2 regions of the Microbacterium shimangi genome follow, and region 2 is predicted to be linked to the other one. Evidence: predicted binding sites of a transcription regulator. Region 2 holds the regulator's gene; the other holds the start of a gene.
What was found. Region 2 encodes LexA, which represses DNA repair genes until DNA is damaged. Its sites were predicted from a motif close to TCGAACANNTGTTCGA; they were not measured.
Positions count from the first base shown of each region.

Region 1: the regulator LexA is predicted to act here: its motif matches at 1,851-1,866, upstream of ACFXQA_RS03890 (Rv2578c family radical SAM protein).

Region 1 is NZ_JBIGII010000003.1:477,171-481,585, forward strand. It holds gene ACFXQA_RS03880 (LacI family DNA-binding transcriptional regulator) at 1-569, opposite strand, end outside; gene ACFXQA_RS03885 (M15 family metallopeptidase) at 697-1,767, opposite strand; gene ACFXQA_RS03890 (Rv2578c family radical SAM protein) at 1,875-2,933, shown strand; gene ACFXQA_RS03895 (DEAD/DEAH box helicase) at 3,131-4,415, opposite strand, start outside.
Region 2 is NZ_JBIGII010000001.1:25,045-29,459, forward strand. It holds gene hisB (imidazoleglycerol-phosphate dehydratase HisB) at 1-495, opposite strand, end outside; gene ACFXQA_RS00140 (histidinol-phosphate transaminase) at 492-1,574, opposite strand; gene ACFXQA_RS00145 (LysM peptidoglycan-binding domain-containing protein) at 1,595-1,972, opposite strand; gene lexA (transcriptional repressor LexA) at 2,241-2,918, shown strand; gene ACFXQA_RS00155 (S9 family peptidase) at 2,952-4,415, shown strand, end outside.

The DNA.
Region 1 (4,415 bases), on a different contig from region 2:
GGGGTCGTGTCGACCGGCCCGTTGATGAACACGAGCGTCTGCCGGCCCTCCTCGACGAGGTGGTTGACGACGAGGCTCATGCCGGTGCGCGAATCGGCCTGCACCGTGTCGAGCGCCGAGCCGCCGGGGACCGAGCCGAGCACGACCACGGGGACGGGCACGTCGGTCAGGGCGTCGAGCAGCTCGGGGGTCACCCGCAGCGGCGAGAGGATCATGCCGTCGACGTACCCGCGGCCCAGGTCGCGCACGACGTCGAGGGTCGAAGAGGCGGTGCCGGTCGACGAGATGACGAGTCGGTATCCGGATGCGGCGACCACCCGCTCGACGGCGCTCATCATCTCGACGTAGACGGGGTTGCCGATGTCGGCGACGGCGTAGGCCAGCTGCTGGGTGCGCCCGAGCTTCAAGGACCGGGCCGCAGCGTCGGCGACGTACCCCAGCTCGGCCGCGGCGCGGCGCACCTTCTCGACGGTCTCGGCGCTGGCGATCTGGCCGTTCAGCGCCCGGGATGCCGACGCGATCGAGACGCCCGCGAGGGCGGCGACTTGCGTGATGGTAGCTCGAGGCACGTTCTCTCCTTTGAGGCACGAGTGCAGTGGAAACGTTTACACGTCCCGCTGTAAACGTTCTCACCGGCAACGCCGAATGTCAACCTCCCGACCGGGAAGAAGACGGCGAGGTCCGGTCGAACAGCTCTCAGCCGGCGTAATCGGGCGCCGGGGCCAGGCCGAAGAATTCCTCGAGGGTCGTCCACGATCCCTCGTGGTAGGCGCGGGCGATCTCGGGCCCGACGTAGCGGAGATGCCACGGTTCGGGCAGGTAGCCCGTGACGTCGGTGCGGCCTTCGAGGTAGCGGACGATCCAGCCGTGCTCCCACGCGTGCTCGGCGACCCAGGCGCCCTGGGGGGTGGCCGCGAGATCGTCGATCGAGCCGCACGTGCCCTCGTCGCACGCGACCACGTCGGCACCGAGGCCCGACTGATGCTCGCTGTACCCCGGACGCGCACTCACCAGATCGGCGCCCTCAACGCCACGGTCGCCGACGTGCCCGCGATAGGTGGCCTGCTGCGTGGAGTACGAGCGGTAGGCGCTCTCCATCGCGATTTCACCCGCGCCGGCTTCGCGTGCAGCCGTGGCCATCTCGGTGAAGGATGCCGCGGCATCCGCCCGCAGCTCTCCGCCCGACAGACTCCGCACACCCGACGGCAGGGCGAGGGGGAAGGGGGCGAAATCGATCGGCTCGAAGGGTCGCTGTTTGTTGACGACCGACCACGCTCGGGCAGGATCGTCGAGCGGTATGCAGGGCGCCGTTCCGGTGGCGACCGCGACGCGGAAGGCGTCGGCGCCACCCGCCGCTGCGATCACGGTCGCATCGTCGCCCGACTCGATGGCCTGGGTGAAGGCGGGGTCGTCGCAGAGCGCACGACCCGCGGCAGACACGTCGAACGAGGGCGACGGCAGACCCTCCGCCGGCATCGGCAGAACGGTCGCGTCGATGGGGGTGCGGGGCTCGCTCGTCGGCTCGACGGCCGCCGAGGTGATGACACTGCCCTCGGCGAGCGCGCCGCCGGTGACGGCCGCGGTCACCGCTCCGCTACCGCCGATCAGCAGCGCCGCAGAGGCGGCGACGGCGAAGAACACCCGGATTCCTGCGGCACGGCGGCGGCGGGCGTGACGAGCCAGTGGCCGCGGAGCGGCGTGTGTGCGCTCCGCCGTCATTCGCGCTTCACGGCGCGAGCCGGGCGAGAACGGTTCGGGGTCCGTCACCGGCCCATTCTCTCCGATCGGGAGGGGCGATGCGAGGGAGCGGCGCGCCCTTCGACCGTGAGCCCCCGCGGCTTGACTTAGATTCGTACATATGTTCCCATGAGGTCATGCGATGGCAGGGACAGCAACTGGGAGTGGCCGACACCGCCGCGCTCCCCGGCCTCGAGCGGATGGACGGCCTGGTGCGGTCGGTCACCACCCCCGAATTCGCCGGAATGACCTTTCACGAGGTGCTCGCCAAGACGGCGCTCAACCGCGTGCCCGGCGCCTCGGCGATGCCGTTCGACTGGACCGTCAATCCGTACCGGGGCTGCAGTCATGCCTGCACGTACTGCTTCGCCCGGGGAACGCACGAGTATCTCGACCTCGATGCCGGCAGCGACTTCGACAACCAGATCGTCGTCAAGGTGAACGTCGCGGAGGTCTTGCAGAAAGAGCTGCGGCGCGGCTCGTGGGCGCGCGAGCCCGTCATGCTCGGCACGAACACCGATCCTTACCAGCGCGCCGAGGGACGCTACCGGCTGATGCCGCAGATCGTCTCGGCCTTCGCCGAGACAGGAACGCCGTTCTCCATCCTCACGAAAGGCTCGCTGCTGCGGCGCGACCTGCCGCTGCTCAGCGACGCGGCAGCATCCGTCCGCATCTCGCTCGCGATGTCGATCGCGGTGTTCGACGACGCTCTGCAGCACTCCCTCGAACCGGGGACGCCGAGCGCCGACGCACGGCTCGACACCGTGCGCGCGGCCACCGAGAGGGGGTTCCGGGTCACGGTGTTCCTCATGCCGGTGATGCCGCACCTCACCGACTCCCTGGCGGCGCTCGACAACGCGCTCCGCCGCATCCGAGAGGCGGGAGCCGTCAAGGTCGTCTACGGCGCGCTGCACTTGCGCCCGGGGGTCAAACCCTGGTTCTTCGAGTGGCTCGAGCGCGAGCGCCCCGAACTGGTGTCGTCCTACCGCGGCCTCTACCCGGGGGTCTCGACCTCGGCGCCCAAGGCGTATCGAACCTGGCTCTCGAAGCGCATCCGCCCGCTGCTGCGCCTGCACCAGCTCGACGGTCATGACGAAGACGATCATCCGCGCGGTCGGCCTCAGCCCGGCCTCGCTTCGCGTGTCGCGTTGCCGACCCCCGCGGTGCGGCCGGTCGCCCCCGCGACGCTGTTCTGAGGCGCACCTCCACGGGAGTCAGCAGCACGCGCGGAGGAGAATTCACGTTCGGAGGGGGAAACCACAGCAATGGCGCCTCCGTTGGTGAATTCTCCTCCGAAGGCGTCGAGCGCCGGCCGCGGTGCCCCGCGAAACAGAGTTCCCCCGTCACGATCGCGCAGACGGCGGCGTGACGGGGGAACCAGGATGCTGCGGTGTCAGCTCGTGACGTCGGCGATCTGGCGTCCGGCGAGCTCCTCGAGAAGGTCGTCGCCGGGGCGCGCCTCTTCGAACGGAGCGTCGATCTCGGCGCGCTCGAGCATCTCTTCCATGCGACGACGACGCTGACGCGGGATCAGCGTGACGACCCGGCCCGAGCGTCCCGCGCGGCCGGTGCGGCCGGAGCGGTGCAGGTAGGTCTTGTACTCGTCCGGCGGGTCGGCCTGCACGACGAGGTCGATATCGTCGACGTGGATGCCGCGTGCCGCGACGTCGGTCGCCACGAGCACGGCGACGCGGCCCGAGGTCATCTTCTCGAGGTTGCGCGTGCGCTTGGCCTGATTGAGGTCGCCGTGGAGGGCGACCGCCGAGATGCCGGCGTCGTCGAACTGCTCGGCGAGCATTTCGGCGTAGGCGCGGGTGCGGGCGAAGACGAGCGTCTTCCCCGCGCGGTCGACGAGCGAGGCGAGGATCTCGGCCTTGTCACGGTGGTCGATGACGAGCACGCGGTGCTCGATCGTGCCGGAATCCTGGTCTTCACCGGCGACTTCGTACACGGCCGGTTCGACGAGGAACTCATCGACGAGGGCCGCGACCTCACGGTCGAGGGTCGCCGAGAAGAGCAGCTTCTGGCTTCCCCCTGCGGTGTGGCGGAGGATGCGCTGCACGGGCTCGAGGAAGCCGAGCTCGCACATGTGGTCGGCCTCGTCGAGGACGACGATCTTGACCTCCGAGAGGTCGAGCTTGCCCTGCTCCACGAGGTCTTCGATGCGGCCGGGGGTGCCGATGATGATGTCGACGCCCTTGCGCAGGGCACCGACCTGGCGCGCCTGGGGAACACCGCCGTAGATCTGGGTCGTGAAGAGTCCGACGCTGCGAGCGATCGGCTGCACCGTGCTGTCGATCTGGAGCGCCAGCTCGCGGGTCGGCGCGAGGATCAGCGCACGGGGTGCGCGGGCGAAGGCGCGTTTGGTTCCCGCGCCGGCACGCAGCACGCTCTCGACGAGCGGAGCGCCGAACGCGATGGTCTTGCCCGAGCCGGTGCGGCCGCGAGCGAGCACGTCGCGGCCCTCGAGGATCGGGGCGACGGTCGCGGCCTGAATCGGGAAGGGACTGGCGGCACCGAGGTCGGCCAGGACGCGGACGATGTTCTCGCCGAGGCCGAGCTCGAGGAACCCGGCACCCGCGGCGGTCGCCGCGTCGACGGCGTCGGCCTGCAGACGCTCGTGCACGGTGTCGACGCGCTGCTCCTGCTGCGCGCTCCGTGCGGGCTTGGCCGCCCAA
Region 2 (4,415 bases):
GCGGCCGCCGAGCACCCGGACGTGAACGGTCAGGCCGCCGTTGAAGGCGATCGCCTCGAAGGTGTGGCGGACGAGCGATCCGGTGAAGTGCCCGCCGATGAGGTGCTGCTCGAACCCAACGGGCTCTCCGGTGTGCACGAGATACGGGCGCCCGCTGATGTCGACGACCGCCTGCGCAAGTGCCTCGTCCAGCGGGACGAGTGCATCGCCGTAGCGCGAGATGCCGGCTTTGTCGCCCAGCGCCTGCCGGATGGCTGTGCCGAGCACGATCGAGACGTCTTCGACGGTGTGGTGGGCATCGATGTGGGTGTCGCCCGTCGCACGCACCGTCAGATCGGTCAGCGAGTGCTTGGCGAAAGCCGTCAGCATGTGGTCGAAGAACGGAACCGACGTGTCGATCGAGCTCTCACCCGAGCCGTCGAGGTTCAGCTCCAGCTCGACGCTCGACTCGCTCGTGGCGCGGCGCATCGAGGCGGTGCGTGTGGTACCGGTCATGAGCCCGATTCTATCGAGGCCAGCGCGTCGAGGAACGCTGTCGTCTCATCTGCCGTTCCCGCCGTGACGCGCAGGTGGTGGGGGATGCCGATGTCGCGAATGAGCACGCCCCGGTCGTACAGCGCCTGCCAGGTGGCTGCCGGGTCGGCGACGCCGCCGAACAGCACGAAGTTCGTCCACGATTCGTGGGCCTGGTAGCCGAGCGCCTCGACGGTTGCAGAGATGCGGTCACGCTGAGACACGATCTCGTCGACCATCCCGAGCATCGTGTCGGCGTGCCGCAGGGCGGCTGTGGCCGCCGCCTGCGTCAGCGCGCTCAGGTGGTAGGGCAGCCGCACGAGTCGGAGAGCATCGATCAGCGCGGGATCGGCGGCCAGGTAGCCCACGCGTGCGCCTGCGAACGCGAACGCCTTGCTCATCGTGCGCGAGACCGCGAGCCTCGGCCTGCCGGGGAGGAGGGACACCGCAGACGGCACATCGCGCGGCGCGAACTCCTGGTAGGCCTCGTCGACGATCACGATTCCGTCGGTCGCCGCGTACGCCGCCTCGATCACTTCGAGCGACATGGGCGTTCCGGTCGGGTTGTTCGGCGCGCAGAGGAAGGTCACATCAGGCCGCACCTCGGTGATCTGATCCACCGCGGAAGCAGGACTGACCGCGTAGTCGTGCCCGCGGCGGCCGGAGACCCACTCGGCGCCCGTGCCGCGCGTGAGCAGCGGATACATCGAATACGTCGGACCGAAGGAGAATGCGGTGCGACCCGGCCCGGCGAAAGCCTGAAGCAGGTGCTGCAGAACCTCATTCGATCCGTTACCCGCCCAGATCTGGTCGCGCGTCAGCCCCTCACCCAAGTAGTCGGCGAAGGCCTCGCGCAGGCCCGTGAACTCACGATCGGGGTAGCGGTTGATGTCGTGGAGCGCGTGAGCCACGGCATCCATGATGTCTGCCGAGACCTCGTCCGGGACGGGGTGGGTGTTCTCGTTGACGTTCAGCGTCACGGGAAGCGCCGCCTGCGGCGCACCGTAGGGCTTCATTCCTCGCAGGTCGTCGCGGAGAGGGAGATCGTCGAGCGTCGTCACCCCTCGATGCTAGGGCCGACTCAGAGGGTGGTGGCGTACTCCGCGGGGATGGCGAGGCGCTGTCCTGCGGACACGGCGACGCCGTCGAGGGCGTTCAGTCGCACGATCGCGTCGACGACATCGCGGGGATCGGCCGACGGGGCGACCTCTTGCGCGATGCCCCACAGCGAATCGCCCGCCATGACCGTGACCTCGGAGAAGGTGCCCGCCGGTGCTCCGGCATCGCGCGAAGCGAGCGCGGAACCCCCGCTGATCGCGACGAAGCAGATCGCGACGGCGACCGGGAACGCGGCGAGCCCCGCGAGCACCCGACGGCCGCGGACGGTCAGACGAAGGCGCGTCGACGAGGCTGCGGGAAGAGCAGCAGGTGCGCTGGGGGCGAGTGCGATGGCGGTCATGGGGTTTCCTCCTGAGGTGAGAGATTCGCATCGGAGCCTCTGCCGGGAGGTTCCGATGCGAACCTCTATTCCGAAGCTATCTTCGATACAGTCACGGTGTCAAGACCGACCTGATCGCAGATCGATCGAACGCGACACGCGGCGATCAGCCGTGCAACGCGAAAGAATCCGGATACGGTTTCGACAGGGAGAGACCACCACGGACCTCCGACATTCGAAGACCCGCGCCCCCCAGGCGCGAGAGGGAGCAGCCAGAATGAGCGACGCGATGCCGTCCGGCGCCCGAGACAAGCCGCAGACGCGACGACGGAAAAGCCTCAGCGACAAGCAGATGGCGATCCTCGAGGTCATCCAGCGCTCTATCAGTCGTCACGGGTACCCGCCCAGCATGCGAGAGATCGGCGACGCGGTCGGACTCAAGTCGCTCTCGAGCGTGACGCACCAGCTGAACCAGCTCGAGCTCAGCGGATACCTGCGGCGCGACCCCGGCAAGACCCGCGCGATGGAGGTCCTCATCGACCTGCCGGGCACGTCGACCGAGAACCCCGCCGACACCGGGCCCACCGTGGGCGACGCAGCTCTCGTGCCGCTCGTCGGCCGCATCGCCGCCGGCGTGCCCATCACGGCCGACCAGCAGGTCGATGAGGTCTTCCCCCTGCCGCGGCAGCTGGTCGGCAAGGGCGATCTGTTCATGCTGAAGGTGTCGGGCGAGTCGATGATCGACGCCGCGATCTGCGACGGCGACTGGGTCGTGATCCGCTCGCAGTCGAACGCCGAGAACGGCGAGATCGTCGCGGCCATGCTCGACGGCGAAGCCACCGTCAAGACATTCCGCCGCCGCGACGGGCACACCTGGCTCCTCCCCCGCAACAGCGCGTTCGAACCGATCCTCGGAGACGAGGCCGTCGTCCTGGGCAAAGTCGTCGCGGTGCTTCGCGCGGTCTGACTCGACGTGATCCGCCCGTCATAGGGTGAGGGAATGTCCTCCCCCACCCCGTACGGCTCCTGGCCCTCGCCGCTCACCGCCCAGATGGTGGCGGCCGCTTCGCCCCGGATGGACGGTGCACGATTCGTCGGCGACGAGGTCTGGTGGGGCCAGACGGTGCCGTCCGAGGGAGGGCGCACCACCGTGCGGCGACGTCGGGCCGATGGTTCGGTCGACGACATCCTGCCGAACCCGCTCAGCGCCCGGTCGAAAGTGCACGAGTACGGCGGCGGCGCGTGGACGGCCGCGGGCGACGCGCTGGTCTTCTCCTCTCAGGCCGACCAGCGGGTGTGGGCACTCGCCCCGGGCGGCGAGCCGCGTGCGCTCACCCCCGACGACCCCACCGCTCGTTTCGCGGGTCTCACCTGGGCGGCGGGCACCCTGCTGGCGGTGCGTGAGCGCCACGGCACCCACCCCGTGCCGAAGCGCGACATCGTGCGCATCCCCCTCGACGGCTCTGCCGCAACCGACGGTGCCCTCGTCGTGACGGTCGTCGCGGGCAGCGATTTCGTCGCGCAGCCTGCTCTGTCGGCAGACGGCTCGCGACTCGCCTGGGTCGCGTGGGATCACCCCGACATGCCGTGGGATCAGACCCGGCTGCGCGTGGCAGACCTGGTAGAGGGCAGCGGCACGCCCGGTCGCACGATCAACGAACCCGGCACCGCAGCCCTTCAGCCGGTGTGGACGGGGGCGAACGAGCTCACGTACGTCGACGACCCCTCCGGCCGCTGGAACCTGTGGCGTGCCGCACCGGGCGAGGCGCCCATCGCGCTGGCGCCGAGCAACGCCGACACGGGCGGTGCGCTCTGGGTGCTCGGCACCCGTTGGTTCGGCGCGCTCGAGGACGGCCGAATCGTCGCTGTGCGCACCAATGGCGGCGACCAGATCGTCGTCATCGCGGACGGGCGGGCGACGCCCCTCGCGACGCCGGTGGTGGCGGGTGCCGCCGTCGAAGACGTCGCGGGTCATCGCGCCCTGGTATCGGGTGCGACCGCCTCAGGCGGGTCGGGGCTCTGGGTCGTCGACCTCACGGACGCCGCCGACCCCCGAATCGACCGCGTCGCGGGCGAGCGCGGCACCCTGGGCGAGGAGTGGTTCCCCGTCGCGCGAGAGCTGCGGGCGCCGGGGCCGCACGGGCCTGTCCACGCGTTCGTGTACCCGCCGACCAGCCCCGATGCCGAGGCGCCGGCCGACGAGAAGCCGCCGTACCTCGTGCTGGTGCACGGCGGACCCACCTCGCACGTCGGCCCTGCAGCATCCGCCAAGATCGCCTACTTCACGAGCCGCGGCATCGGAGTGCTCGACGTCAACTACGGCGGCTCGACCGGGTACGGCCGGGCCTACCGTGAACGACTCCGCGGCCAGTGGGGCGTCGTCGATGTCGATGACGTCGCCGCCGCGGCAGCAGCACTCTGCGACCAGGGCCTCGCCGACCCCGCGCGCGTCGCGATCGAGGGA